3 regions of the Fulvimonas yonginensis genome follow, and region 2 is predicted to be linked to each of the others. Evidence: predicted binding sites of a transcription regulator. Region 2 holds the regulator's gene; each other region holds the start of a gene.

Region 1 (2,261 bases), on a different contig from region 2:
ACGGGCTCGACTTCACCGGCGGCGTGTCCATCGAAGTGAAGTACGACCGCACGGTCGACATCGGCGAGGTGCGCAAGGCGCTGGCCGAGGCCGGCATCGAGAACCCGGTGGTGCAGAGCCTGGGCGGTTCGCGCCAGGTGGTGATCCGCCTGCAGCCGAAGGACGACAAGGCCGTTGCCGCGTCGGCCAACCTGAGCGAGTCGGCCAAGGCCGACCGGGTGGCCGCCAACGTGATGGCCGCGCTGAAGAAGGAGCGTCCGGACGCCACCCTAAGCAGCCGCAACTTCGTCACCGCCCAGGTGGGCGACGAGCTCAAGAGCGACGGCAGCATCGCCGCCGTCTTCGTGATCATCGGTATCGGCGTGTACCTGTGGATACGCTTCGAGCGGCGCTTCGCGATCGCGGCCCTGGCCACCGAGGTGCACGACGTGCTGGTCACCCTCGGCGTGATCGCGCTGGTGCAGCGCGAGTTCGACCTGACCGTGCTGGCCTCCGTACTGGCGGTGATCGGCTACTCGATCAACGACAAGGTGGTGGTGTTCGACCGTATCCGCGAACTGTTCCGCCTCGCCCGCAAGGCCGACCCGGAGGAGATCCTCAACCGCTCGATCAACACCACGCTGTCGCGAACCATCATCACCTCGCTGTTCACCGGCATCACCATGGCGGCGCTGTACTTTTTCGGCGGCCCGGCAGTGCACGGCTTCGCCATCACCATGCTGATCGGGATCGTGGTGGGCACGCTGTCCTCGATCTTCGTGGCCAGCCCGATCCTGCTGTGGCTGGGCGTGTCGAAGAAGGACCTGATGCCGCAGACCCGCGACAATCCGGAGCTGGCACGGCGACCCTGACGTCGCCGAGCAGCGCGCGAAAGCCCGGCCCCGAGCCGGGCTTTTCGTTTCTGGGGGGGCGGATTCACGGCCGGCCCGCAAGCGAGGGCCTTCCGCGGCGTCCCGCTGCACGCGGAAGAGTGACGCAGCTCGCGTCCCGGCGCGCCCCGCGCGTTCAATTTTCCGGCCGGCCGACCGATAAACCGGAATGCAAGGCGCCACGCCGCCCGGAGTAGGTCATGCTGGTTCTGGTTGGGTCGTTGATCGTGCTGGGCTGCGTGCTCGGCGGCTACGTGATGTCGCACGGGCAGCTGTTGGCCCTGTGGCAACCCTATGAGCTGCTGATCATTTTCGGCGGCGCGATCGGCGCGTTCCTGGCGGCCAACCCCGCCAAGATCGTCAAGGGCGCGCTGCGCGACGCGGCCGGCCTGATCAAGGGACCGAAATACCGCAGGCAGGACTACGTCGACCTGCTCGCCCTGCTGTACGACATCTTCGGCGTGATGCGCAAGGAAGGCGTGCTCGGGATGGAGTCGCACATCGAGGACCCGCAGGCCAGCTCGGTGTTCTCCGCCTATCCGCGGCTGCTCCGCGAGCACCATCTGGTCGAGTTCATCACCGACTGCCTGCGCCTGATCGTGGGCGGCAACATGGAGGCGCACGAACTGGAGGCGCTGCTCGACGCCGAGGTGGAAACCCATCACCACGAGGCGGAGGCCCCCTCGGTCGCGGTCGCCAAGATGGCCGACGGCCTGCCGGGCTTCGGCATCGTCGCGGCGGTGCTCGGCATCGTCACCACCATGTCCAACCTGGGCGGCGATACCTCGCGCATCGGCGAGCACATCGCCGGCGCGCTGGTGGGGACGTTCCTGGGCATCCTGCTCTGCTACGGTTTCATCGGCCCGCTGGCGGCGGCAATGGAGAGCCGCGTGCGCGAGGACGGCAAGGCCTACGAGTGCGTCAAGGTCGCCCTGCTGGCCAACCTGCGCGGCTACAACCCCAAGGTGTCCGTCGAGTTCGCGCGCAAGGTGCTGTCCGCGCATTCGCGTCCCAACTTCCAGGACCTGGAAGACCACCTCAAGGGTGCCCGAGCGGGGGCCGGTGCATGAGCGAGGGCGGCGCCCCGGTCGTCATCAAGCGGGTCAGGAAGCGCCCGCACGGCCACCACGGTGGCGCCTGGAAGGTGGCCTACGCCGACTTCGTGACCGCGATGATGGCCTTCTTCCTGGTGATGTGGATCATCGGCGCGGGCACGCGCGAGCAGAAGGCGGCGATCTCGCAGTACTTCCGCAACCCCAGCGGCACGCCCGGCACGGCGACCATCGCCCCGCCCGGCAAGGTCGGCCCCGGCGGCGCCAGCGACGCCGCCATCAAGCTGGGCGGCGCAATGGATCTCTCGCACGGTCCCGGCAAGGACCGTCACAATGGGCC
Region 2 (2,261 bases):
AGGGCGGCGTGGGCAAGACCACCGTGGCGGTCAACCTGGGCATGACGCTGGCCATGACCGGCCGCGACGTGATGCTGCTGGATGCCGACATGGGCCTGGCCAACGTGGACGTGCTGCTGGGCCTGGCGCCCTCGCGCCACCTGGGTCACCTGCTCGACGGCACCGCCACGCTGGAGGAACTGGTGCTGGAGGCCCCGCACGGGCTGAAGGTGATCCCCGGCGGCTCCGGCGCGCGGCGCCTGGCACAGCTGGGCAACGGCGAGCACGCCGCGGTGATCCGCGCCTTCGACGAGCTGCCCCGGCCGCCGGACTACCTGCTGGTCGACACCGCCGCCGGGCTGTCCGACAACGTCGCCATGTTCGCCGCGGCGGCCGACGACGTGGTGCTGGTGGTGTGCGACGAGCCGGCCTCGCTCACCGACGCCTACGCCCTGATCAAGGTGCTGTCGCGCGATTTCGGCGTGCGCCGGTTCCGCTTCGTGGCCAACCTGGTACGCAACGCCGGCGAGGCCCGCGCCCTGCACCAGAAGCTCGCCAAGGTGAGCGACCGCTTCCTGGACGTGGTGCTGGATTTCATGGGTTTCGTGCCGCAGGACGAGCGCCTGCGCCAGGCCATCCGCCGGCAGAGCGCGGTGGTGGACCTGTGGCCGGCGGCGCGGTCGTCGCAGGCATTCAAGCAATTGGCCGGTGCGGTCGATACATGGGAGGAACCCGCGCGCGCCGGCCTGGACCGTATCGCCTTCTTCGGCGGTCAGGCCGTACCGGCAGCGGGGTGGTGAGATGAGCGTGGCATCGGAATATCTCCAACTGCAGCGACAGAGCGCAGAAGAGTTGGTGCGTCAGCACGCGCCACTGGTGCGGCGTATTGCCTATCACCTGATGGGCCGGCTGCCGCCGAGCGTGGACGTCGGCGACCTGATCCAGTCCGGCATGATCGGCCTGCTCGAGGCCGCCCGGCACTACGCCACCGACCGCGCCGCCAGCTTCGAGACCTACGCCGGCATCCGCATCCGCGGCGCCATGCTGGACGAGCTGCGCAAGACCGACTGGACCCCGCGCTCGGTGCACCGCAAGGTGCGCGAGGTGGCCGAGGTGGTGCGCCAGATCGAGATCGAGACCGGCGCCGACGCCGAGGACGCCGAGGTGATCAAGCGCCTGGGCGTGAGCGCGGAGGAGTACCACCAGATCCTCGCCGACGCCGCCAGCGCGCGCCTGCTCAGCCTCACCGCGCCGGACGACGGCGACGGCGCGGCCGCCTTCGACGTGGCCGACCAGACCAGTCTGGGGCCGCAGGAAAGCATCGAGCAGGACGGGCTGCGCCAGGCGCTGATCGACGGCATCTCCAGCCTGCCCGAGCGCGAGCAGCTGGTGATGTCGCTCTACTACGAGCAGGAACTCAACCTGAAGGAAATCGGCGCGGTGCTCGGCGTGACCGAGTCGCGCGTGTGCCAGATCCACGGCCAGGCGATCGTGCGCCTGCGCGCGCGCCTGGGCGACTGGCGCGAGGGCGAGGCTGCGCCGGAGCGCAAGAACAACAAGAAGGGGCGGGCGACGGCCGGCGAGGGCGCACGGCGCTGATCCGCGGCATCCGGATCCCGCCCCGCCACCCGCACCTCATCCCCCGCCCCCAGACGGAGAAAAGCGTTGGACAAGAACATGAAAATCCTGGTGGTCGACGATTTCTCCACCATGCGGCGCATCGTGCGCAACCAGCTGGTGGAGCTGGGTTTCACCAACACGTTGATCCAGGAGGCGGACGACGGCAACAGCGCGCTGACCATGCTGCGCGCGCAGCCGTTCGACCTGGTGGTCACGGACTGGAACATGCCCAACATGACCGGCATCGACCTGCTGCGCACGATCCGCGCCGAGGCGTCGCTGAAAGGGCTGCCGGTGCTGATGGTCACCGCGGAGAACAACCGCGACCAGATCATCGCGGCCGCCCAGGCCGGCGTGAACGGCTACATCGTCAAGCCGTTCAACGCCGCCACCCTGAAGGAAAAGCTGACCAAGATCTTCGAGCGCATCGCCGCGGCAGGGGCAGGGGCATGAGTGCCGCTGCCCTTCCCCTGGTCAGCGCCGAGCAGCTGCCGCCGGAACTGCACGATCTGCTCAACAGTGCCGATGGCGCCGCCTTCGAGCAGGCGCTGGACGCGTTGGTGCGCCAGCGCGAGCAGCACCTGTTCCGCGCGCTGGGCCAGCTCGCGCGCGACCTGCACGACGCGGTACGCCGGCTCGGCAACGATCTGGCGCAGGAGGGC
Region 3 (2,261 bases), on a different contig from region 2:
GAAGAAGTCCGGTTGGGTGATCGGCGCCGTATTGCTGCTGTCGGCCTGCGGCTCGCAGGAGACGCGCATGCCGGTGGCGTTGGGGGAACTGGTGACACCCGCATCGGCGCCGTGGCTGCAGGTCGACCAGACGGCCCGCAACGTGCAGGTGCGCGGGCTGGACGACCCGCTGACGCTGGAGCCGACGCCGCCGGTGCCGGAGGTCGTGCAGTCGCGCCTGCGCCGCGCCCTGCAGCCGGCCTACTTCACCGACCTGGTGGTGCAATGCGGGGAGGTGGCCTCGGAGATGCGCGTCGATGCCGACGCAACGCCCGCCAGCGTGACACTCGAACTGGGCCTGCATTGCACGATCAATGCGCGCGGCCTGATCTCGGCTCAGGACTACCACGCGCAACCGTCGATGCGCGTGCCCGCCGACGGCAACTATGCCAAGGCGCTGTCGGCGCTCCTGGCCACCGGCAGCGACGAGATCGCGGGTCGGCTGCGCAGCGACGTGCAGGCCTCGCTGCAGCGCTGAGTCAATCCGGCGGCGGCGCGAACTGCCGGCGCAGGTCCTGCTGGCAGCGCAGCAGCATGTGCGGCGGAAAATGGGCCGGCCAGGTCGTGGCGTAATCGAGCTCGGCTTGCAGCAGGCCGCGCTCCACCAGCAACTGCACCATCGCCAGCGCGTCGGCGCAGGCGAGCGTGCGGCCAAGGCCGGAACGGGCGGCATCCGGCCCTTCCACGCGTTCCTCCAGCGCGCGCACCACGTTCGCCGGCATTTCCCAGTGCCGCACCGCACGCAGCGACAGCCGGGCGCCGAGGCGCATGCACGCGCCCAGGAATGCGGGCGAAAACGGTCCCAGCGACGGCGGCGCTTCCTGGTCCAGCAGGCGCACCACCGCGCCGGTGCCGGTGTGGCAGACCATGCCGGCCAGGAACGCCTCGAACGGCTCGCAGCCGCCCTGCCGTCCCAGCCAGGCGCCCGCATGGGCGCAGCGCTCGGCGTGCTCCCACAGGTAGGGGCCCGCCATGTGGCCGTGCATGCCGGCGCTGGCCTGCAGGATCGGCTTCATCACGTGCTGCGTGGCCACCTGGCGCAGGCTGTCGTAGCCCAGCAGCACCACGGCGTGCTGCAGGCTGTGGATCGGCTGGGCCGCGCGAAAATGCGCGCTGCCGGCGACGCGCATCACCTCGCCGACGAGCACCGGGTCGCGGCCGATCAGCGCGGCAAGCTGCGCGCCGCCCAGGTTGTCGTTGCGCAGCGCGCGCAACAGCTGAGGCAGCACGCTGGGCAGCCGCGGCAGGCCACCGACGTCGAAACGCTCCGCGATCGCCTCGAGCCGGCGCAGGGTGGCCTGTTCGGTGCCGCTGGGCGGTTGCGCGGGAGCCTCGGGCAGGCCCAGCACGAACCGGTGGAAGCGGTCCTCGACCACCGCCAGCACCGGACCGGGCGCGAGCGGGGCGGCGTCGGCAACGACCGGTTCGACCGCCACGAGCATCGAGGCGGGGGCAGGGCGGGGCGGTGCTTTCTGCGCGGCGAACAGGCGCCGCCACAAGGCTCTCATCCTGGATCCCGGATCCCGTAAAGCGTCGTTCGCGCTGTATCGGCCGCTCCGGCGGAAAGTTGAAGCGGACCTGGCCGGCTGGCATTGCGGCGCAGCGCCCCCAGATAGGCGCCATGCCCAGGAGCCCCCGCATGATCCCGTTTTCCATCCTCGACCTCGCCCCGATCACCGAAGGCAGCAACGCCTCGCAGGCGTTCGCCAACATGCTCGACCTCGCCAGGCTGGGCGAGCGGCTGGGCTACCGCCGCTACTGGCTGGCCGAGCACCACAACATGCCCGGCATCGCCAGCGCTGCCACGGCGGTGCTGATCGGCCACGTGGCCGGCGGCACCACCACCATCCGCGTGGGTGCCGGCGGCGTGATGCTTCCCAACCATGCGCCGCTGCAGGTGGCCGAGCAGTTCGGCACGCTGGCCAGCCTCTATCCGGGGCGCATCGACCTGGGCCTCGGGCGCGCGCCGGGCACCGACCAGGCCACCGCCCGCGCGCTGCGCCGCTACTACGAAAGCGCGGACGCCTTCCCGCAGGACGTGGTGGAACTACTGCATTACTTCGAGCCCGCGACGCCGGAGCAGCCGGTCCGTGCGGTGCCCGGCGCCGGCATCGACGTGCCGGTCTGGATCCTCGGCTCCAGCCTGTTCGGCGCACGCCTGGCCGCCCAATTGGGGCTGCCGTACGCGTTCGCCTCGCACTTCGCCCCGGATGCGCTGGACG

The links. The regulator FliA, encoded in region 2, starts transcription of late flagellar genes. The targets are predictions, from matches to a motif close to TAAAGTTTNNCNNNCNNNGGCCGATAA.
Region 1: motA (flagellar motor stator protein MotA) is a predicted target of FliA. The motif match lies at 1,006-1,032, and genes of this name have one in related genera.
Region 3: WAT24_RS16350 (HDOD domain-containing protein) is a predicted target of FliA. The motif match lies at 1,584-1,610, and genes of this name have one in related genera.

The regions. Positions count from the first base shown of each region.
Region 1 is NZ_JBBBNY010000007.1:54,994-57,254, forward strand. Features, by position in the region: gene secF (protein translocase subunit SecF) at 1-851, shown strand, start outside; gene motA (flagellar motor stator protein MotA) at 1,070-1,939, shown strand; gene motB (flagellar motor protein MotB) at 1,936-2,261, shown strand, end outside.
Region 2 is NZ_JBBBNY010000002.1:233,891-236,151, forward strand. Features, by position in the region: gene WAT24_RS04190 (MinD/ParA family protein) at 1-779, shown strand, start outside; gene WAT24_RS04195 (RNA polymerase sigma factor FliA) at 781-1,578, shown strand; gene cheY (chemotaxis response regulator CheY) at 1,645-2,052, shown strand; gene WAT24_RS04205 (protein phosphatase CheZ) at 2,049-2,261, shown strand, end outside.
Region 3 is NZ_JBBBNY010000022.1:2,744-5,004, reverse strand. Features, by position in the region: gene WAT24_RS16355 (hypothetical protein) at 1-517, shown strand, start outside; gene WAT24_RS16350 (HDOD domain-containing protein) at 519-1,547, opposite strand; gene WAT24_RS16345 (LLM class flavin-dependent oxidoreductase) at 1,679-2,261, shown strand, end outside.